One region of the Alteromonas sp. ABV4_515 genome, then DNA from elsewhere that is predicted to be linked to it. Evidence: predicted binding sites of a transcription regulator. Region 1 holds the regulator's gene; each other region holds the start of a gene.
What was found. The regulator sigma-54, encoded in region 1, starts transcription at its own class of promoters, with help from an activator protein. The targets are predictions, from matches to a motif close to GTTGGCACGNNNNTNGNNT.
Positions count from the first base shown of each region.

Region 2: a site for sigma-54 is predicted at 5,302-5,320, ahead of ACXAGX_RS16165 (DUF4097 family beta strand repeat-containing protein). Genes of this name have one in related genera too.
Region 3: a site for sigma-54 is predicted at 3,526-3,544, ahead of ACXAGX_RS03595 (OpgD/OpgG family glucan biosynthesis protein). Genes of this name have one in related genera too.

Region 1 is NZ_JBSWWZ010000007.1:254,833-262,638, forward strand. It holds gene ACXAGX_RS17510 (substrate-binding periplasmic protein) at 1-17, opposite strand, end outside; gene ACXAGX_RS17515 (HPr family phosphocarrier protein) at 47-319, opposite strand; gene rapZ (RNase adapter RapZ) at 319-1,164, opposite strand; gene ptsN (PTS IIA-like nitrogen regulatory protein PtsN) at 1,210-1,653, opposite strand; gene hpf (ribosome hibernation promoting factor) at 1,662-1,949, opposite strand; gene ACXAGX_RS17535 (RNA polymerase factor sigma-54) at 1,979-3,457, opposite strand; gene lptB (LPS export ABC transporter ATP-binding protein) at 3,548-4,273, opposite strand; gene lptA (lipopolysaccharide transport periplasmic protein LptA) at 4,273-4,842, opposite strand; gene lptC (LPS export ABC transporter periplasmic protein LptC) at 4,811-5,374, opposite strand; gene kdsC (3-deoxy-manno-octulosonate-8-phosphatase KdsC) at 5,371-5,925, opposite strand; gene ACXAGX_RS17560 (KpsF/GutQ family sugar-phosphate isomerase) at 5,925-6,896, opposite strand; gene ACXAGX_RS17565 (calcium/sodium antiporter) at 6,925-7,806, opposite strand, start outside.
Region 2 is NZ_JBSWWZ010000006.1:416,784-424,589, forward strand. It holds gene ACXAGX_RS16135 (efflux RND transporter periplasmic adaptor subunit) at 1-472, shown strand, start outside; gene ACXAGX_RS16140 (DUF3859 domain-containing protein) at 554-997, shown strand; gene ACXAGX_RS16145 (6-phosphogluconolactonase) at 1,152-2,066, shown strand; gene ACXAGX_RS16150 (SOS response-associated peptidase family protein) at 2,149-2,841, shown strand; gene recN (DNA repair protein RecN) at 3,022-4,704, shown strand; gene ACXAGX_RS16160 (outer membrane protein assembly factor BamE) at 4,841-5,197, shown strand; gene ACXAGX_RS16165 (DUF4097 family beta strand repeat-containing protein) at 5,404-6,075, shown strand; gene ACXAGX_RS16170 (endonuclease/exonuclease/phosphatase family protein) at 6,072-7,292, opposite strand; partial or broken gene ACXAGX_RS16175 (P1 family peptidase) at 7,272-7,806, opposite strand, start outside.
Region 3 is NZ_JBSWWZ010000001.1:848,723-856,528, forward strand. It holds gene mdoH (glucans biosynthesis glucosyltransferase MdoH) at 1-1,845, opposite strand, end outside; gene ACXAGX_RS03595 (OpgD/OpgG family glucan biosynthesis protein) at 1,820-3,460, opposite strand; gene ACXAGX_RS03600 (outer membrane beta-barrel protein) at 3,909-4,451, shown strand; gene ACXAGX_RS03605 (hypothetical protein) at 4,496-4,903, opposite strand; gene ACXAGX_RS03610 (hypothetical protein) at 4,906-5,118, opposite strand; gene ACXAGX_RS03615 (YheU family protein) at 5,269-5,505, opposite strand; gene ACXAGX_RS03620 (hydrolase) at 5,513-6,523, opposite strand; gene ACXAGX_RS03625 (TIGR02444 family protein) at 6,535-7,017, opposite strand; gene ACXAGX_RS03630 (ATP-binding cassette domain-containing protein) at 7,001-7,806, opposite strand, start outside.

The sequences.
Region 1 (7,806 bases):
ACACTTCTAACAGACACGTTCAATTCCATTTGTTGTGAGTGTGCGATCACTCGTCTTCGTTAAACCTACCGGCAATTAGCGCTTCTACAGCATCCATTGCTGCTTCCGCATCAGGCCCTTCAGACACCACGACTACCTGTTCGCCCTGGTGGCTTTCCATCATCATTAATCCCAACACGCTATTGGCATTGGCCTGTTTGTCACCTTTGTGCAAGGTGACTTCAGCATCAAACTGATTGGCCAACTGAACCAATTGGGTTGCCGCTCGGGCATGCAAACCGAGTTTGTTTACAATTGTCAGTGATTTCTCTACACGCATTACTTACTTTGCTCACGGTGCCTGATTTGTACATCAGGGTGGTTTTCACGGAAATTCTTTGCCAGCGATTCTGCTACGTAAACAGAACGATGCTGACCACCGGTACAGCCAATGGCAACGGTAACATAACTGCGATTATTGCGCTCGAGGTGAGGCAACCAGGTAGTGATTAGGTTCTGGATTTGCCAGATAAACTTCGTCACGATGGGCTGAGAGCTTAAGAATACCTGCACAGGCGCATCAAGGCCAGTAAGATGTTTTAAGTCTGGCTCCCAGTGTGGATTGGGAAGGAAGCGGGCATCAAACACGTAATCAGCATCTTTTGGAATACCGTGTTTAAAGCCAAACGATTCGAACACCAGTACGAGTCGGGAGCTTTTTTTTCCAAGAATACGCTCACGGATGAGTTCTGCGAGCTGGTGAATACTGAGTGAGTCGGTATCAATATTTAAATCGGCACGCTCAGCAATGGGAGCCAGCAGCTCTTTTTCTGTTTGAATGGCATCCGACAACGATTTATTCAAACGTGCCAACGGGTGCAAACGACGGGTTTCACTGAAGCGTTTCAGCAGCATGTCATCGCCCGCATCGATATACACAATGGTCACGGTCCAGGATTCTGGCAAGTAGTCGAGAATTTCTACCAGTTCGGCAGGATCTTTAGGCAGGTTACGAACATCAATGCTCACTGCAACCTGCTCGTACTCGTCGGCGACGGTATGGGTGAGTGCAGGGAGTAGATTAACCGGGATGTTATCTACGCAATAGTAACCGAGGTCTTCCAGCGCCCGTAATGCGACGGATTTCCCTGAACCGGAACGACCACTGATGATAATGAGCTTCACGTTTTTCTCCTGAAATACCGTGTTAACGCAGGCGTTTACAATAACTTACTGTAATGCGCGAATAATATCATCACTTGTATCAGCTTTTCGGATACTTTTTATTGTCTCTTTATCGCTAAGCTTGCCAGCAACCATGGCGAGCGTTTGCAGGTGACCGTCAGTTTGTTCCTGCGGTACCAGAAGGGTGAAGAAAATATCGACGGGTTTATTGTCTATGGCATCGAAATTAATGGCTGGCGTAGTGGTTACGACAATGGCAATCACTTTTTCGAGACCGGCAAGGCGACCATGAGGAAGCGCTATACCATTACCAATCCCTGTGCTGCCCATGCGTTCACGTGCCATCAAGGCACTTAACACCGTGGCTTCATCGATATCTGCGTTGTTTTTAGCGGCAATCCCACTGATGATTTCGAGGATGCGCTTTTTACTATTGCACTGGACCGCACATTCAGTGCGATCCAGGCTAACTATGGCTTGTATATCCATGAATTCAATTAATGCTTTTTAAGCTTTTCCTTGTGTTTCAGAACCTGCCGGTCGAGCTTATCTACCATACTGTCGATAGCTGCGTACATGTCTTGATTTTCGGAAGAGGCAAAGACCTCTGCGCCACTGAGGAAAACCGTTGCTTCTGCTTTCTGATTAAGTTTTTCGACATTCAAAATTACGTGCACATTCGATATGTGGTCGAAGTGACGTTCTAGTTTACTGAATTTCGTATCGACATAGGTACGCAAAGAATCTGTGATCTCAACATGATGACCAGTAAGGTTTATTTGCATATTTCGTCTTCCTTATTTTGAGCAGCCCATTAAATGAGGCTTTTGCGTTGGTTAGACGGCGGGATCGATAGGGACTCCCGGTACTTTGCTATTGTTCGCCGGGCAACCATGATGCCTTGATCGGCCAACAACGAAGCAATCTTGCTGTCGCTCAGCGGTTTGCTTGGCTTTTCAGCAGCAACCAGCTTTTTAATCAGTGCGCGAATCGCTGTGGATGAACACTCACCACCGGATTCTGTGGCCACGTGGCTTGAGAAGAAGTACTTCAACTCAAAAATGCCTCGAGGCGTATGCATGTACTTCTGGGTGGTAACCCGGGAAATGGTTGATTCATGCATATCTACCATTTCTGCGACATCGTTCAGCACCATTGGTTTCATCATTTCAGGGCCATGCTCAAAAAAGCCCATTTGTTGCTGAACAATGCAATTCGCTACTTTAAGCAGGGTGTCATTACGGCTTTCAAGGCTCTTGATAAACCATTTCGCTTCCTGCATATGAGAGCGAATAAATTGTGAATCGCTGCTGTTGCGGGCCTTACGGCTCATAGCGGCGTATTGTTGGTTAACACTTAACTTCGGCAGGCTGTCTGGATTGAGTTCTACTACCCAACGGCCGTTTTTCTTCGCCACAGAAACGTCTGGAATAACGTATTCTGGTTCCTTAGTGATAAGTGCACTACCCGGACGCGGATTCAGCGTTTGCAGTAGACGCATAGCTTCACGAAGCTGGTCTTCTTTCAGGCGCGTTTTTCGCATCAGCGTTCGGTAATCTTTGCTGCCAAGTAAATCGGCGTGTTCTCTTAACAGCAATCTGGCTTCTTCCAGCCAAGGGGTATCGGGGGCGTATTGCGTTAATTGCACCAGTAAACACTCTTGTGGTGTACGCGAGCCAGAACCGATTGGGTCGAACAACTGGATGCGCTTGAGTACGCATTCCACTTCATCTTCTTCTACCGGTTCTTCCATGTCTTCACTGTTCACGCTTTGCAGAATGTCTTCCACGGTAACAGTGAGGTAACCCGATTCATCAATCGAGTCGATGATGGCCAGCGCGATAGCGCGATCGATGTCTGAGAACGGCGTTAAGCGCATCTGCCAAAGCAGATGGTCTTGAATATTTTCGGTGGTTTCACCTTGGAAGATTTGCTCGTCATCACCGCCGGCAGGGCCGGGGGCAGGCGCAGAAGACGCAGAAATGTATTCGTCCCAGGTGCTGTCGAGAGGGAGTTCATCGGGCAGGTCATTTTTTTCCAGCGCTTCGCCGGTGTCCATGCTTTCCGAGGCTGACGCAGATTCAGGCATGCTGTCGTCGTTATCGAGATTATTCTTCTCAACAACATCGTTGTCTGAACTGTCGTCCACTTCCAGTAGCGGATTAGAATCCAGTGCTTCCTGAATTTCCTGTTGTAAATCCAGCGTCGACAATTGCAATAGTTTGATCGCCTGCTGAAGTTGCGGCGTCATTGTCAGTTGTTGACTAAATTTTAGCTGTAAAGATGGTTTCATCTACGTCTTATATTAACTCTGAAAAAAGTATCTGGCTAAAGCGGCGATTTATTATTCTTAAATTGCGGTTTGTTATGCCCGATAACTTAACTATAGCCTGAATTGCTCACCTAGGTATACATCTCGAACTTTTTGATTACTTAATACCTGTTCTGCGGTGCCCTGAGCAATCAGTTCTCCATGACTGACGATATAGGCTTCTTCACAAACATCAAGGGTTTCCCTTACGTTGTGATCGGTAATCAGGATGCCTATACCTCTGTCTCTTAAATGTTGAATGATCTTCTTTATATCATTAACCGAAATTGGATCAACTCCGGCAAAGGGTTCATCAAGCAAAATAAATTGCGGATTAGCTGCTAAGGCTCTGGCAATCTCAACCCGGCGGCGTTCACCACCCGACAAACTCATACCTGTACTATTACGTATATGGTTAATATTAAATTCATCAAGTAGCGCGTCGGCTTCTTCTTCACGCTGATGGCTTTTTAGATCCTTACGGGTTTGCAAAATAGCCATGATATTTTCATGTACCGTGAGCTTTCTGAATATCGATGCTTCCTGCGGCAGATAGCCAATGCCGCGACGTGCACGCTCGTGCATCGGTTCATGCGTTAGCTCATTGTCGTCGATATTAATTTTGCCTTTATCCAGCGGCACCAACCCCACAATCATGTAGAACGTGGTGGTTTTTCCAGCACCATTAGGGCCCAACAAACCCACAATTTGGCCGGTAGACACAGAAAGGCTTACATCGCGCACAACCTGACGAGATTTGTACGACTTAGCCAAATGGCTCGCGGTTAAGGTGGCCATTACTGATTGTCACCTTCGTTGTCATCGCTTTTCTTTTCGTCTTCAGACAGCCCTTTTACAGTTTCTGGCTGAAATACCGTGGTAACACGACCACTGCTTGAGCTGTCACCGCCCGTGGCAAGAAGCTGCTCTTTGCCCATGTCATAACGAATGCTATCGCCTTGAACCATGCTGCTATCTTGCTGAATTTGTGCCTGACCTTGCAGGGAAATGAGCTTTTTGGCAACTTCGTAACGAATTTCATTGGCGCTGGCTTTTACCTGTGCACCATCGTCCATGGTTTGTGAATAGCTGGCCGGTTCGCCATAGGCCACAAACACTTCTTTGCCGTCACCATCGCTGGCAATAACCTGAACTTCATCGGCGGTGATCACCAACGAACCCTGGGTAATCTTCACGTCTTCTTTAAAGGTAGATGTTTTCTTCTTGCCGTCAATGAACTGCGACTTCGCATCAACTTTAATTGGCTTGTCGAAATCTGTGTTGTCGGCCAAGGCTACTGTGGGCATTACAGCAACAGAGATCGTTGTTATCAGGCTAGCTGCCAGGGGAATAAATCGTTTGAACATGATCTATCAACTCATATTGTTGGGTACGCAGGTTTGCATTAAAACCATTGCTTTTGATGATGGTCTGAACACCGCGGATATCAACAGGTTGATCGGATGTCATCGTTTTATCATCCAGATTAACCTTAATGAAATCAGTTGTAATGGTCTGAACGAACTCGTCAGGATTCAGACTCTTAATCAGCACATTATCTTCTAACTGAATGAGATCGTCATTATATAATGTGCCTTTATCTGCGGTTACCTGCCAGGGAGCTTCATTTTCCGCAGCATAGACAGTGTATTTGGGTTGACTGAATAACACAAAGCCAAGCTGGTCGTAATGTTCCATTGAAGCGGCGTACACTTCGTGATTCACCTTACCTTCATCGTTGTACAAGGTGGTGGTGAGGTTTTTGGCCTTATAAGCCGGGCGTAACGCACTATCACTCATCGACTGAGCGGGTTTTTCATCTTCGGCCATCCACACGGGCATGTACATCAACAATGCCATCACAAACAGTGCGGAAATACTGAGGCCTAATCGATTCATATACTGGCACCGTGAATCATATCCAGCGTACCCACCGCTTGCATAATCACATCACACACTTCACGCACAGCGCCGTATCCACCAGGCTTCGTGGTGATCCAGTTTGCTTCACGGGTAACCGCGGGGTGGGCATCTTTAACGGCAATTTTCGTTTCTGCGTACTTGTACATGCCTAAATCTGGCATGTCGTCGCCAATGGCCGCAACTTGTTCGGGGCTCAGACCAAGCTTCTGGCATAAATCGGCCATGGCATCGGCTTTGTTTTCCTGGCCTTGAATGATGTGTTTAACGTTCAGCGCTGTCATGCGGTTTTTCACAATGGCTGAGTCGCGACCGGTAATCACTGCCACTTCAATGCCGCTGTTAATCAGCGCCTTAATGCCATAACCGTCGCGGGTGTGAAAGGCTTTCAACTCTTCTCCGTCGTTGCCGAGATAAATACGGCCGTCAGAAAATACGCCGTCTATGTCGCAAACCAACAGTTTGAGATTCTTCAGCTTTTCAAATCGCTCTTCACTGATAACGCCGTAAAAGGTGACTTCATGTCCCATTAGAGCACTCCTGCTTTCAATAGCATATGCATGTTGAATGCGCCGACAGGTTGCCTGTTCTCGTCGACAACCATAAGCGCGTTAATTTTGAACTCTTCCATCAGGTTCAACGCTTCCACTGCCAGCGTTTCGGCGCGGGTTGTTTTGCCGCCACGCGTCATCACCTGAGCTACTGGCGTAGCATGAATATCGGTTTTCGCATCCAGAATGCGGCGCAGATCGCCGTCAGTAAAAATACCTGCGAGCTTGTTGTGTTCGTCAGTGATACCCGTCATGCCCAGCCCTTTAGAAGAGATTTCAAGCAGCGCTTCAGAAATGGTGGCAGCCGATGTGACCAAGGGCAGTTCATTACCCGTCATCATAATATCACGGACTTTTAATAACAGTTTACGGCCAAGGCTACCGCCCGGGTGCGACAATGCGAAATCGTCTGACGTGAATCCTTTGGCATCCAGTAACGCAATGGCGAGTGCATCGCCCATCACCAATGTGGCGGTGGTACTGGATGTTGGTGCTAGGCCTAATGAACAGGCTTCTCTTTCCACGCTGATGTCTAATACCACATCGGCATGTTGCCCTAATGAACTGTGGGCGCTGTTCGTCATGGCAATAACAGGCACGTTCAGCCGCTTCACTACCGGCAACAAGTTAACCAGTTCGCCGGATTCGCCTGAATTGGAAATAGCCAACAGCACGTCAGACTCACTAAGCATACCCAGGTCACCGTGATTCGCTTCACCAGGGTGCATAAAGAACGCCGGTGTACCGGTGCTGGCTAGGGTGGCTGCAATTTTGCGGCCTACATGACCGGACTTACCCATGCCACTTACCACCACTTTTCCTGTGCAGCTTGCGAGCATTGCGCAAGCGGCTTCAAAGGTGGCATCCAAACGCTCGGTAAGGGCGGAGATCGCCTGAATCTCAATATCGATAACCCGTTTAGCCGAGGCAATATAGCTAGAATTATTCATTTATCCGTTTTCGCTTGTTCGTAAATACTTACCCGAATAGCCAGTACTGATAACCAAGAAAGCATAAAACAAAAATAGCACCTTCAAGGCGACCAAGTTGTCGCTTACCGATGAAATTAAAGCTTAAGAAGAACAACAGCACGGTAAGGCCAAACATCACCCACATGTCACGGTTGTACACGTTCTCATCTAACGGGCCTGGCGCAATTAACCCTGGCATACCAAGCACCGCCAACAGGTTAAAAATGTTCGAGCCAATCACGTTACCTAATGCTAAATCACTTTCACCTTTCAGCACGCCAGCAATACTGGCGGCCAGTTCGGGTAAGCTGGTACCGAGGGCAATAATCGTCAGACCAATCACCAGGTCTGAAATTCCAAAGAAGTGGGCGATATCTACGGCCGCTTCTACCATGAAATGTGCGCTTAACGGCAACAATACAAGTCCCACGCCTACCCAAAGTACCGCCGAGCCGGTATTTACGCCTTCGGGAATTTCGCTGTCGGTGTCTTTTACCAGCGGGTCTTCTTTATCTACCTGCAGTGAAATCCAGGCCATAGCGGCGAGCACGAACACGAACAGGCCGAACAGAATCATACCTTCAAAGTGCGCTAACTTACCGTTATTCAGGAAGAACATGGCAAGAACGGTAACGCCAAGCAATACCGGAAATTCGCGTTTGAGGGTAGAGGAAGACACCACTAAGGGTTTTACCAGGGCAGTGATACCCAGTACCAGGGCTACGTTGGTAATGTTTGAACCCAGCGCATTCCCCACCGCGGTATTCATATTACCGTTCGAGGAAGCAATGGCAGAAACCACAATTTCAGGAGCAGATGAGCCCATAGCAACGATGGTTAAACCAATCATCATGGGTGAAATGCCAATATTTTTCGCCAGTGCAGAGGC
Region 2 (7,806 bases), on a different contig from region 1:
TTATCTCGATCAGGTTTCAGTGGGGTCCCGGGCAACTATCTCAGTTCCTGGCACCTCTCAGGAGGTGAGGTCAACAGTCACCGCTTACTCAGGTATGGTGGAAAAAGAAAGTGGTACCGCACTTATGCAGATCCTGGTTGATAATGATGAGAGCTCGCTGGCTCCCGGCAGCTTTGCATCGGTTGCACTGGACACTACACAACCTGACGGCACGTTTACCCTGCCCTCTAATACGCTTATTTTTGACGCGGACGGTCTGGCGGTGGCAACTGTTTCCGATGATAATAAAATCGTCAGAATGCCCGTTCAGCTAGCGCGTGATTTGGGTACCATGATCGAAATAAAATCTGGCTTGTCTGGCAATGAGCGCGTGATTACCAGTCCACCTGATGGAATCCAGGACGGTACTGAAGTGCGTATCCAGAAAGACAAAAAGAAAGACGATAAAAAAAATGAAAAAAAGAACGCCTGAATTTCAGGCTTCTTTATTACTGACTTTTATCTGCTCTGCGGTTTCCGATATCATAGGCCGTTTTACTGAAGGCTTCTAAAAATGGCTAAGCACAAACCGGTTATTGAAATGCTGACCTGCGGCATTCATACAAAGTGGGATGCCGACGATAAAGCGCTTCCCAAAATTAAAACCTTCACACAGAGCGTACCTCTCGAACTGGATATTGAGTTCGGGTTTATCGTGAATATCAAGCGAGCTAAAAATCAGAAAGTGCGTTTCTGCATTTATCATCCGGATATCCCTGATAGCGATGGAGAGCCCATGCCGCCCTTTGACGGCGAAGAGTACATTCGTTCTAACGACTGGGATTTCTATCTTGGCGACACATTATGGGAGCCACTGGAAAATAAAGTGGGAGACTGGCGCATGACACTGGAACTGGATGGCAAGATCATTGCTGATAAAACCTTCACCGTAGAAGAAGATTTACCCTACGACGGTGCGCAATTCTGGATGCGCGGGAAACCTAAGTTAAAGCGCTAAAGTACGGCGCTGCTGTGTTACGCAGTTGGCAACAAGAAATTATTGTAAGCGATGAGAACTGAAAGTGATTTAGAAGCCATAATAACGAAATGAAATGCTACCGGTAGCATGGTAATCTAATAAAATATCAATGCAGCATCAAAAGAGGTAATCAATGACATTCAAACGGGACGAGCAGCAAGGCAATATTTGGCTTTCCACCAACCATATTAACGGTGATATTACCGATTTTAGTATTCAGCCTCATATCCTGCCATCTGAAGCCGCCGTGGGAGAAGCCATGTTAGAAGAATTGCTTGCCTCCGCTTCTCAAAAGACCGGAGAAATAAATATCGCATTGCTTGGTGGCCGTGGTGCGCAAGCGTTTCACCGATTACTCGGAGAAAAAGCGCGTACCAGTGAACTCGACCCTATTTTGTCGCGATTGAATGTATTTACCCAAGATGCACTAGCACCGATGAGTATGGGGAATAGTCTGAGCTTTGTAAGAGATTTTGAACGTATTCTGGGCGATGATTTCTTCACTAAAATTAACAGTTTTACGCCCATGCAAACCGATGTAGCCAATCTGGAAGCTGGTCTCACTGCTTATCTGGATAAACTCGAATCGTTAGGTGGGTTGGATATTTTCTTCATTGGTCATGGTCCGGAAGACAACGCAGCCTCTCACCTCGCCTATATAAAGCCCGGCTCCGGTGCAAAAGCTGAACATATGGCTGGTCTTATTCCCATTTCCAGCAGCATTTTGGAACACCACATCAGCAAGTTTAAAGCTGGAGGCAGCAACATCAGTGAGGCCGATGAACAAGAGTGTCGCGCGGCTGGTTTTATCCTTACCCTGGGCCCCGCAGCAATTCTCTCGGCAAAAAAGGTTGTGCAATCAGTGGTCGATGCGTCTACTGCACCGGCCAAGGTACAAACCTATGCTAATGTTATGAATTCACCACTCAGCACCGACATTGAAATGGCAAAACAACAGTTAGATGCAAATCCCGGCCTGTGGATTCGTCTGCATTCAAATAAAAAATCCTTTGTGCTGCAAGATGTTATGAGTGACGTTGTCGCATAACCACGAGGATTATTTTTCACCTTCACTAAACATCGGGCCGCAATCAGCGTATCTTAAACGCTGAATAGATTTGGAGATTGCTATGTGCGGCTTTATTCAACGAGAACCGAAATCCACGGGTTTGCAGGAAGTGTTATCTGAGGCAGGTTTAACTGAAACCTTGCCTCTTTTCGCTGCAGAAAATGAGAACGTGATTAACTTTTACCCGGCTTTTGGAAAAGATCCTTCACGAAAAATCTCGAATCTCATCGTGAGTCCCCAAACAAGCATTGATGCGACCTGGTGGTTCGATGCCAAACCCCACGGCGACAGCCTGTTATTTGGCGACCGCACAACGTTCAACGCCAGAAACCTCGACAGTCCATTTTGGAAACATGCTATACAATCACGCCGCGCTATCGTTGCCGCTACGGCTGTGGGCGAATCGAATCCGGTAGGTAAAGGCAAAGCGCATTACCTGATGAAAGCACGGCGGGGGCTGCTCATCGGCGCCGTTTACCGTATTTTTGACAATGGCTGCGCTGTTTGTTCAGTGATCACCCGCCCGCCCCAGCCTGGTTTTAGTCAGTTTCACGAAAAGTCCATCCCGTGCTTTTTGCCAACAGATCCCCAGGTAATCGATGCCTGGCTAAGCGGCGAACCAAACGACCCTTTGGTAAATGCGCTCCTAGCAAACCCGCGGCTTTACGATGATCTTTGTGTCACTCCAGTGAAAAGCTTCAAAAGTGCAGAGGCTAAAGGCCCTGACATCTGGTTACACGCTAGCGCTCCATAACCGATATAAACGGAATATCGCTTAGGAGCATATTGCTGCTGACATTTAAATTCGCTAGTAAATCAATTGGATAAGCAGCTATCCACTGGCGCTTTCCCACCCTCAATAAAAACTTCACTTTACACCGCCAAAATACTGTATATATTTACACATACTGTATAAACATACTGCGGTGAAAAAATGCTGGTCAATTTATCGATTAAAAACTTCGCTGTTGTAAAACAATTGTCCGTAAACTTTGAAGCGGGAATGACGGCCGTTACCGGTGAAACTGGTGCGGGTAAATCTATTGCGATAGATGCGCTCAGCCTTTGTTTAGGTGAGCGAGCAGATGCCGGTGCGGTGAGAAAAGAAGCCACCAAGGCTGAAATTGTCGCCCACTTCAATTTAAGTGGCCACAAAGCCGCACTCGCCTGGCTTGACGAGCAAGAGTTAGTCGATGACGAAGACGACAGTTGCTTCGTGCGTCGCGTTATTTCTCGTGAAGGCCGCTCTAAAGCGTTCATTAACGGTACACCAGTTTCACTTCAGCAATTAAAACAGTTTGGTCAGTACCTCATTGCTATTCATGGACAGAATACGCATTTACAGCTGCTTAAAGATGACTATCAGCGAAAACTTGTGGATCAGTATGCCGCACACCCAGCCTTATTAAACAGCGTTGCGGAACACTACCGTAGCTGGAAGAGTAAACAGGCAGAGCTAAAGGCGCTGGAAACACAGGCGCAGCAACGCGCAGACCGCCAGCAATTATTGGCTTATCAGGTTAAAGAACTGGATGAGTTTGCCATTGAAGAAGGCGAGTTTATCGAGCTTGAAACAGAGCATAAGCGTTTAAGCAATGGGCAAACGCTTTTGGAACAAGCTCAAACCAGTTTTTATAACCTGTATGAGAACGATGAAGGCAATGCGCTATCTATCATCCAAAACGGCCTGGATCGACTCAGTGAGTTGGAAGAGCATGACAGCGCACTTACCCCCATCATTGCGTTGCTCAACGATGCCTCAATTCAGGTGGAGGAAGCCGCTCGAGAATTGCGCGGCTATTGTGATGGTCTGGAAATAGATCCCTTACGCCTGCAACAAGTTGAATCTCGATACAGCAAAGCGATGGAACTGGCACGGAAACATGCAGTAATGCCAGAAGAACTGTTTTCACATCATCAAAACTTAGCGGCAGAATTTGCTGAACTGGAAGGTGATGAGAGTAGGTTGGAAGAACTACAACATGAAGTCGTAGAAGCGAGAAACCAGTATATAAAAGCGTGTGAAGCCTTATCGGCCTCCCGGCAGACGGCTGCAGCTAAGCTTGCCACCGCCATTGAAGGTCAAATCCGCCAGATGAATATGCAGCATGCATGTATGCAAATAGGCGTTGAATACGATGAGCACAAAACGCCCACAAGTCATGGGCTGGACGACGTAATCATTCGCGTTTCAACCAATGCCGGGCAGCCCGCCGATAAACTGGAGAAAGTGGTTTCCGGTGGTGAGCTTTCGCGAATTGGATTGGCGATACAAGTGCTCACCAGCGATAAAAACGCAACGCCAACAATGATATTTGACGAAGTTGATACCGGTATCAGCGGGCCGACGGCGGCAATTGTAGGCAGCCTGCTTCGGAAACTCGGCAAAGTTAGTCAGGTAATGTGCGTAACGCACTTACCTCAGGTTGCTGCGCAAGCCCATAATCAATTATTTGTCACCAAGTTCAGCGATGGCATAACCACCGAAACACAAATGTTGCCATTAACCCGTCAAAACCGTATTGATGAGCTGGCAAGATTGCTAGCAGGCGATAAAGTGACAGATTCTGCCTTAGCAAATGCAAAAGAGCTGTTGGAAAGTGCCGAATCGAACTAATAAGCGGTTGATTGGTCATAGGTGATTGGGTAGCATGCTGTCGCACATTATTTTGTGATAGCCTGCACCTGGGCATATCCTGTTAGGAAAATAATGTCCGTCACTATAATCAAAGCATAACTGGACACGCTAACGCATGAAGTTGTATCAAATCGCTATTTTGTTAACCGCTGTATTTTTCTCTACTGCCTGCTCAAACTGGATCTATCGTATCGATGTTCCGCAAGGCAACTTCCTTGATGAAAGAGATGTACAAAAGCTGCGTGTAGGCATGACCAAAGAGCAGGTTATTTATGTACTCGGGCATCCCGTAGTACAAGACTCATTTAATAAAAGCACCTGGTACTATGTCTATGATATGAAGCGTGGCATGGAAAAGCGCGGCGAAGATTTTCAGAAGCAACTTGTGCTTAGCTTTAACGACAACAAACTGGCCACTGCCGAAGGTGACTTCGAACTGTCAGAAGACTTTAATACTCCGCTCGATCAATAAGCATTTTTAGTCCGGAACACTAATAAATAGTATTCCGGACTAACTCCCTCTTCCCTCCACTCCCACATATATTCCCAACTAATTGATTACAAAGTAGTTTTTTAGTTGGCCCCGTAATTGCTCTTATTGTTCTGTACGTTAAGATAATTTTACCGTTGCCTCAAAATAGGTCGCCACGGTGTATAACTCGAAAATGGAAGAATAAAATGCTAAACCGGAAATCCTCTTTACTTGCTGTTTCTCTTGTTGGCGCATTAGCCCTGTCAGGTTGTGTTATTAATGTCGGCGGCAATGGCGATTACCACGATGGTGGAGACGTTAGCAGTATTATGGGCTCTGTCACTATCGATCCTGGCCGTCATGCGGGTGATGTTTCTTCGGTAAACGGTGATGTACGGCTAAAAGAATTTGCTGTTGCTGACGATGTGAGTACAGTGAATGGCTCGATAATGCTCGATAATAACGTTGCCGTTAACAGCGCAACAACGGTAAATGGCGATATTACAGCTGGAGAGAATTTGAATGCATTTGGCTCACTGGAAACGGTGAATGGCACAATCACCTTATCATCGGGCAGCATGGTTGAAGGCAATATTGAAACCGTGAATGGCGATATTGCACTGCCTGATACAGAAGTGAAAGGTGATCTAACCACGCTCAACGGCACCATTAAGCTTGTCGGTTCCACCCGCGTTTACGGTGATATCGTGTTTGAGGGATCGGAAGACGGATGGAGCACGCCAGAACGCAATTGGCCAGTTTTGATAATTGAAGAAAACGCCACAGTTGATGGCAATATTATTCTTGAACGCGCGGTGAAGCTGGAATTGGCGGATAAGTCTCTGGAAAGTAAAGTTATCCGCCGCAATCGTTCTTAATCACTATTCAGCGTAACATCAAGCCAAACCAACCGATGATCGGAGCTCGCTTCTCTGTCTTTAACCAGACGGAATAGCGGGCTTTCTTTTGATGGCCAGAAAACACCATTGCCTTGCACTGAAAAGCCGAAACGCGACGGCAACACATAATCAGCCCGTGCTCCCCAATAAGCGGTAAAACGATTACTGAATGCCTCCGGACTGCTTTCATCACCACCCTGACTCAGCGGTATTACATCGTTATTGACCAGTGGGTGTTCTGTTAATTGTTCTATCACGCCAGGCCGCCACTTCTCACCTTTGTCTGCTGCATTAAAATCGCCCACCAGCACAAAGCGGCTGTTTCGAGCCAACGACACAGCATGGCCGTTATCATCATAAATATATTCGCCGCCGTCTGGTGTGAGGTAATCCGCCATCAATCGAATTTCATCATGATTACGCTTGCCGTTACGATCCTCAGGTCCATCAAAGGTTGGCGGCGTGGGATGCATCGCCAAAACGTGCACTATTTTGCCATCTACATTTACTGGCACATCCCAATGCGACTTTGAACTCAAGCGCAGCGAGGCCCACGCTTCAGCGCTATACCAGGTTTCGCCGCTCTCGGGAATAACGGGCTGTTGCGCGCCCGGCATGTCTTTCCATTTAAACAATTGCAGGCTGCGCACTTGATCATCCAGGATGGGGTATTTCGACAAAACGACCATGCCGTATTGACCAGGATATAATCCAAATCCCCAGGCGTCTCCCCCTTTACCACTGGCGTGACCATCACGATCGAGATCAAAGGGTGACGGCTCGCCCGTATTGACCGGTGCAAGATACACATAGGGATAATCGATTGCAGCTTGCCCATGTTGACTGACGTTCAGATAATGCGTAATGAACGCATTAACGCCAGCCTGTTTGTCGGCAATGTAATCAAACTCATTTAAAAGCAGAATATCTGGCGCAGTTCGCTGTATGATTTCAGCAATGTTTTTTACTTGCTGATTGTCGCCATCAGCCAAAACTGTTTTCAGTACATTAAGACCCGGCTCCATGCCCAATTTAGGATAGTTGGTCGACTCCATGCTGACATTAAACGTGGCAACCCTCACCGTGTGATCACGGGGTTCAGCAGCGGTTTTTTCGGTGCTATTCAATAAACTTCTCACTTGATCAACGGGTAATGCTTTAGCCGTACCATGGTAGCCTTCAACATTTTCTGCCATCAATAAACTGTTGTAAATGGCCTCTTCTGTAGACTCAATGACCGCCTCAAATAAGGGTGAAACCGCATTATTAGCTAACACCGTATTGATGTGAGAAGAGGCTGCTTCACTGCGACGGTTTTCTTTCGCGGTAGAAAATGCAATAACGTAGTCACCAGAACCGTTGGTTAAACTGGCTCCTGTACGTGCAACACCTGCCATGGCTCGCTTTGCCAGGCGCTTAAGGTTTCTGTCGTCAAGTGGCGCATCAGTGGCAACCACAATCATAATAGACCCATCGGCCGCGGTGTCGTTGTTCAGCTTGTCCTGTAAATAAAATTGATTCAGTGCCTGACCCACTTCTACACCTTGCATCTGCAAAATGCCGCCAAAGTTACTTTGCACTAACACACCTACCGTGTAACCGCCCAAAGACTTGGGCAATACCCGACTACTTGTACCAATTCCGCCCTTCCAACCAAAAGCACGTGTACCGCTGCCAGCGCCTACGTTACCCTCTGCAACCTTACCTGCA
Region 3 (7,806 bases), on a different contig from region 1:
ATTAAACGTTGCCATATGTTCACGTACTTCAACCAGCACGGGGGCTTCACGTAACTCTTCCTGAATCACAAATACGCCTGCTTTGCGGCAAGTACGGCCAAACCCCGGGCTACTGGTAAGGCGAATGATTGGCGCAGCGAACACCATGCCGGTGAGCACTGGCAGTAACCAAAGGAATAGCGAAGGCGTGTAATAAAAAGTAGCACCGCCCCAAATTAATGCCAGTACCGTCATGGTTGCGGCTTTAGAAATTGCCACTTTCCACGGCACCATGCGGCCTTCCCGAGTCTGCGCTTCCCACTTGACCTGATGACCAATAAGCACACTGATCACAAAATAGCTGTGATAGAACATCATCATAGGCGCAATAAGTATGGCCATGAACAATTCCACAAGGCCACCGAAAATCAGCTTGAAGGCACCCCCAAAATCTTTTCTGCGTTGGATAAGAGCCAGAATAAGTCCCAGGGCTTTCGGCGCGAACAGTAGTGCAATGGTGCCCCACAGCGTAGCAATCATGAGCCCTTCCCGAGCAATCTGCCAATCAGGAAACAATTGGTGATCGGAAGTGAAGTACACTGGGTCCACCAACGCTTTTACCAATGCATCTGCTGTTCCCGCCATCAGCATCATGAACAGCAACAGTGAAGACATATAGGCAAAGGCACCAAAGCCGAAATGGAGGCGATTAGTGGTTTTCAAGCCGTTGGTGCGCAGCAGCCCGAGATGCTGAATATTACCCTGCACCCAACGGCGGTCACGAATCGCGTAATCCACCATATTGCCTGGCACCTCTTCGTAGGAGCCGTCGGTGTCTGTGATGAGATAGCACTCCCAACCCGCACGCCGTAGCAACGCAGCTTCCACAAAGTCATGGCTTAGAATATCGCCACCAAATGGCGCACGGCCTTCCAGTGTGGGCAATCCGCAATGCTGCATAAACGGCTTCACTCTGATAATGGCATTATGGCCCCAGTAATTGGCACTGTCGGTCTGCCAGAACGAAAGACCCGTGGCCAGCATAGGACTATAAAGATGAGCAGCAAACTGCACGAAGCGACCAAAAAATGTATCCTGACGCACCGGCATCGGAATGGTTTGGATAAGCGCAGCTTCGGGATTCGCCTCAATGCGGCGTGTCATATCCAGCACCCGGTGTGCGGACATGACGCTGTCGGCATCAAGCACCAGCATAGACTCATACTGCCCACCCCAGCGTACGCAGAAATCGTGAATATTACCGACCTTGCGACCCCAATTGTCTTCACGGCGACGATAAAAAACTTTATCGCCATGTTCACCAAGGCGACCCACTAAACGCTTCCAGGCTCTAAGTTCAGCTTCTGCTTTTGCTTCATCCTGCGTATCGCTAAGCATGTAGAAATCGTAGTTATCAGCGTATTCGGTGTTAAGGATCGCGTTCACGCAAGCTTCAAAACCTACGATGATGCGGTCGGTATCTTCGTTATAAACCGGCATTACAATGGCGTGACGTTGAGTAATCGGCGTGTTCACATCGGCGGTAGGAAGCTCGCGGCGCAATGATATGGGGTCGATGTGGAATAGCTTTAGTAAGAAACCAATTACCGATGTCCAGAATGACCAGGTGAGCCATAAAAACAACACCATTGCCAAACCTAATTGCACCATTTCAAGTTCAGTGAATCGATTAGGGCGGAAAATCTCGAACATGCTATAGCCGGTTAGGGCCGTAGAAACGATAGTCAGGAATCCCATTAACAGAAGTCGCCAGCGGCGACCTCGAACATTTAATTTACTTGCTTCGGCGACATCCTTTTCGGCTACCGCGTTATCAGCCTTACTGTTGGATTGGCTCATACACATAGCTCCATATTTCACTCATTTGTGTTTCGTTGTGATTCAGAAACATCCGCATATCCACTACGGCTTCTCCTTCAGGGATCACCAGGAACGTCACACGAAGGCTTTTGCCACCGTCCACTTCATAAACACGGGCCTGATCAACGCTGGCATTGGTGGCATCGAGTATTAGGTTTACGTCGTCAGGTTTGAGGTTCATGCCTTTTGGCACTTCGAAGTCCACAACAAAGCGGCGAACATTACGCTCTTCAGTGGTCTCGAATCCAGGTAAGGTACTGATCCCCTGACGGGTTCTTTCTACGGTTGCAACGCCGTAACGCATTGGCTTTTTCTCAACCGTTTTTAGTTCATATTCGAAATAACGACTTTGGCCAGCCAGGAAAGGTTCAACGGGCACCCAGTAAGCCACAATGTTATCGTGCACTTCAGAATCGGTAGGAATTTCAACAATTTCCAGCTTCCCCTCATTGAAACCTGCTTTCGGTGTTACCCACAGACTCGGACGAAGGTGATAATTGGCTTCAGCATCCAGATAGTTAGAGAAGTCGGTATCTCGCTGCAACATACCAAAGCCTTTGGGAGAAATGTCACTCAGGGACGTGATCTGCAATTTGGTTGGGTTGGTAAGCGGACGCCAAATCAATTCGCCCTTACTGTTTAGCATTTGTACGCCGTCACTGTCGTGGACTTCCGGGCGATAATCATCGCGACGGACTTGTGAGTTTTCACCATACAAAAACATGCTGGTAAAGGGAGCGATACCGAGCTTATCAACGTCTTCACGAGCGAAGATCCAGCTTTTCACCTTCATGGTGGTGTCGGTACCCGGCATAATTTCAAAGCTATACGCACCGGCAACAGAAGGGCTTTCTAAACGGGCATAAATCTTTATTGGCTGACCTTCCTGAGGCTCTATCAACCAAAATTTAGTGAAGTGGGGAAACTCTTCGCCTTCAGGCATGGCCGTATCAATTGCCAGGCCACGTGCAGAAATACCGTAAACCTGATTTTTACCTACCAGGCGAAAATAGGAGGCACCCAGAAACACTGCAAATTCATCTTTGTATTTCTGATTTTTTATTGGGTAATGAAGACGAAATCCGGCATAACCGGATTTTTCATCAGTAAGGCCAGCCAGAGGTTCGGCATTTTTTTCGTAGATAAAACTCTCGCTTTCGAACGGTACCAGGTTCTCACTGTTGTCCGACGCGATGGTCACCACACTGACAGGCTGCTGATACAGAAAGCCAGGGTGGAAGAACTGTACTTCGTAGTCGTTTTCACCTGCCCACAATGCCTTTTCTGAGTTAAAGCGAATTTGACGATAGGTTTCATAGTCGATGTTTTTAAGTTCATCTGCCAGACCATGGTCATTGACCACATAATCGCGACCGGCATTTTTCTGTGCAGCATCGATAACGCGATTCAATATAGGTTTGCCCGCAGGAAGATTCTTATCTGATACTTCGTCTGCCAGACTAAGCGTGCTAAAGCCCACACAAATGCAGTAAATAAAAGCGCGCATGACGGCTGGGCTGATAGAAAAGAAAGAGCAAAAAGATGCCAGTGAAGGTGTCGTAATTTCCGTGTTATTGGCTAACTGTAATTGCGGCAGCATGATTTACTGACTCCGATAAATTATGATAACTGTGCGTTACGATTTGTTTTTTGTTGCACAGGGTTTTGCAAGAGGTGTTCCAGCTTAAAAATGCGCTTAAATTTACAATTTCACTATTTAAAACAGTCTCTTATTTTTTTACATCAGATCAGAGAGCAAATATCAAACAGCAACAATTACAAGGCAGTGAGTAAATCAGGGAGAACTGTCTGTACCCACCGACACTTTTTTGTATAACGCGTGTCCAGTCATGTTTTTTTTGTATACAGGCACAACTTCTCAGTGTTTGTTTTACGATGAGACGATAAGAAATTTAGCTATTTAAAATCAGCACTTTATACACAGGAATAGTAAGAAGATCCTTTTACCAATATACGAAATGGCAAGATGATTGCTCTTCAGTCGCAGTTAAATGATTTTCTTCCAAGCATAGATAAGGAGTCTCTTTATGCGTTTTACCAAATCATTACTGACTGTTGTTGCTCTTTCTGGCCTTTCTTCAGCGGCAATGGCAGCATCACCGAACTGGCGCTTTGTCGAAGGTGGCTATACCAACGCAGATGTGGGTGCTGGCGATTTTGACGGCGTAGATGTGGGCGGGGCTTACCTGCTCGAAAACAACATTTACGTTACCGGTGAGCACAAAATGTTAGACGACAATGGCACCGACCTGGATATGACAACGGTGGGTCTGGGTTACCGCATGCCACTGGATTCATCTACCGATGCCTATTTCGGCGCGAACTTCGAGCGAGTAGATCTGGAAAACTATGATGAGAATGGCTACAGCGTACACGCTGGTTTGCGTTCCATGGTTACCGAGCAAGTAGAGTTATTGGGCCAAATTGGCTACTACGATGTGGATACCGGAGATGTAACAGTAAAAGTAGGCGCGAACTATTACTTCACACCACGCTGGGCTGTGGGCGCCAGCTTCGAGAAGATTGACGATCTTGATATCACGCAGCTAAACGCGCGCTACACTTTCTAAAATCCCTGCAATTTTGAAGTAGACCCGATAGGTCAAAGCCTGGCTCAGATGCCCAACCCATCTGGCTGGGCTTTTTTCATTCTTCGCATGAATATCAATACACTATAAATAAATAAGCCCGCTCCGATAGTGGCTGAAATATCCAAGTAATCGAAGGTTCGTTCACTGATATAAATTTGTAGAAGTTCGTAACCTAAAAGCCCTAACGTAGAGGCTAGGATTGTTTTCCCATACTCCCTAGAAAAGAGAAATGCATTGAGGTTCGTAACAACAATCACGGCAAGAAAGCTTGGCGCGCAATCCAGCAATAAAGATGAAAACTGCGCCCGCAAGCCTGCAATTTTACCGCAAACCTGATAAGCGAAAAAAGCGAGAATAAGAAATAGAAATTTCGATGAAATGTTGCTTATAAACGAGGGCCAAAGCCCTCGTAACCAATAACAAAGCTCCATCGCTACTCAGTGATCTCTCGAATGAAACGCTCGAGCTTTCGCTTCCAATAATCAATAGATGTGCTAGCAGCCTCTTTACTATTCTCAAGATATTTATCGATACCTTCTTTGCCACCGGCCGCGTCGTAAATATAAGCACCGATCAGCCCCAGGCCGATAGCCTGAATAGTTCCGCCAGACACACGATTTACATCTTCATTTTGAAGTAATTCCATATTAGTTCTCTTAACTTTCCTTAGTCTAAAATCCTAAGCATATAATCTACACGCTTTAGGTCCGTTCATCGCACATCTATACGAGAATAGAAAAGATAACTAACAGCAGAGCCAAAGAAAACTGTACTGGTGTTCGGATGTTTCCAAGTCTTAAAGCGATTCCTCTTCACCAGCCTGGTATTCATCTTTGGGGCGAATATTTACCGAGTCATGCAGTTCTGAGTACACCAATACCGCTTCACCGCTTTTCAGGGAGTGTAAAACCTGATCAACTTTTTCATCAAAGGAGGCTTCTACTTCGCCGTAGTCGGTGCCTTCGCGCAGTACGAAAGATTCAACAATATTGCGGAGCGTGTCTGGGGCTAGCTCGGTGATGGGAATAATCATTCTTACCTCAATGTGTTGGCAGATATTGGCTGAACCACTCGGCTGCCCGTTGTTGTAACCACACTGTGGGCTTTAACAGACCACCTTGCATAAATCCCACGTGACCACCAAAGTCACTGAGTTCAAGGGTTACGGCTCGTGCCAAATCGCTGGCATCCGGCACCACTGACGGACTCATAAACGGGTCATCCAGGCTATGAAGAATAAGGGTTGGGCACTGAATCGCACCAAGAAACGGCAATGCGCTACATTTTTCATAGTAGTCAGTCGCATCAGCAAAACCATGCAGGGGTGCTGTGACTTTTTCGTCGAACTCCTGGAACGAAGATAACTGGGATGCCTGCTCAACCGATACGTTTATCAGGCCCCGGTAGTCCATACGCTGCATTTTCTTAATCAGCGTGGACTTCATACTTTTTAGCAAATAATTTTGATAAACACGGGAGAAGCCGGTGGCAATACTTTGGCTGCAATCGGCCAGTTTCATTGGCGCAGACACCGCAATAGCGGCTTGCAGCCATTTCTGTGCGGGGTTTTCGCCAAGTAACTTAAGCAGCATATTGCCGCCCAATGAAAAGCCAATGCCGACTTTAGGCAGTTGAGGAAAGCGCTTTTCCAGCCAGTCGAGAAAAAATACCGGGTCGCTGGTTTCGCCAGAATGATAGGCTCTGGGCTGACGGTTAATTTCGCCACTGCAACTGCGAAAATGCATCATGACGCACTGCCAGCCTTGCTGACTAAGCACGGCCATCATGTCGTTAGCATAGTGCGAACGTATGCTGCCTTCTAAGCCATGAAACATGACGACGACACCTTTTAAAGAAAAGGGTTGTGGTCCCCAAGCAAGATCGAGAAAGTCATCATCAGGAGTGGCAATACGCTCCCATTTAACCGACAACGGTAAACGTTTTTGTAAGAAACGTGGCCAAATAGTCTGTACATGACGATTGCGCGCCCAACGAGCCGGAGTGAAATCACTGCGACGTACAATGCCATGACCACTGTCAGGTTGTTTGATCACCGTGTTTACTACCCGGCCTGCAACGACTGAATAACGGCGGTGATGCGCTTTACTGCTGCGGGTTGCTGGCGAAGCTTAAACAAGTTCACGAAACCCGCCACACTGCCATTTACGCCCTTTACCGGCACAGACTCAACAGTAAGACGGTTAAACATGGTAGTAAGTGCTTCCTGCTGTTGCATTTCAATGGCCAGTTCTTCCTGCTTAAGAGCTTCGTAGGCTTTCTGATTAAACGGACGTGCCGCTTTTGCATCCCGTCGCTTCCCACGATGGCTTGCCAGCTGCGTGTCGGTATCAGCAATAGCGGCATGCAGCACCTGCCATTGATTCAGTGTAACGATCATACCGTTATCAAGGCACCAGCACAGCAGCAGCAACATGTTCACATTCACCTGAAACTCGTCTTGCAACAACAACGCTTGTTCACTTACGCCGTCGCGACCGTATATCTCCAGGCTGTACTGCCAGAATGTATCAGCATTCAGATTCATAATTTGCCCTTGCTTCTTCCATGGTTTCCTGCGCATCCAGCCAGGCCATCTCGTGTTCTTCCATTGCTTGCTTCAGCGTCGTCTGCTCATCGAGCAGCGCCATCAGCTTCGCCTTATTCTGTTCTTCATAAAGTGAGGTATCGCCCAGAGATTCTTCGACCTGAGCCAATGCGGAAGAGGTTTTCTCCATCGCTTTTTCATGTTTTTCAATGGCCTTCTTAATCGGCGCAACGGAATTACGGAACTCCGCCTCGCGACGTTTTTCAGCCTTGCGATCTACTTTAGGTTTATCGTCTTTGGGCGCTGCCGCTTTGGCTTCGCTCTGCTGAGCTAAGATCCAGGTACGATAGTCATCGAGATCGCCATTGAATGGCTCCACCTGCCCACTGTCTACCAGATAGAAGTCTTCGCAAACTGACGACAATAAGAAGCGATCATGCGAAACCAGCACCATTGCGCCTTCGAAGCCCTGCAAGGCCATGTTCAGTGCATGACGCATTTCTAAATCGAGGTGGTTGGTAGGTTCATCCAACAGCAATAGATTGGGCTTTTGATACACAATTAGCGCTAACACCAGTCGTGCTTTCTCACCACCCGACATGGGGGCAACCGGCTCAAGTGCCTGATCACCGTGGAAGCCAAAACCGCCCAAATAATCACGCAGTTGCTGCTCTGTGGCCTGCTTATCTAATCGTTGCAGGTGCAGGATGGCTGAAGCTTTCGGATCCAGCGTTTCCAACTGATGCTGGGCAAAATAACCCACATTAAGACCTTTGGCGGTGGTGAAAT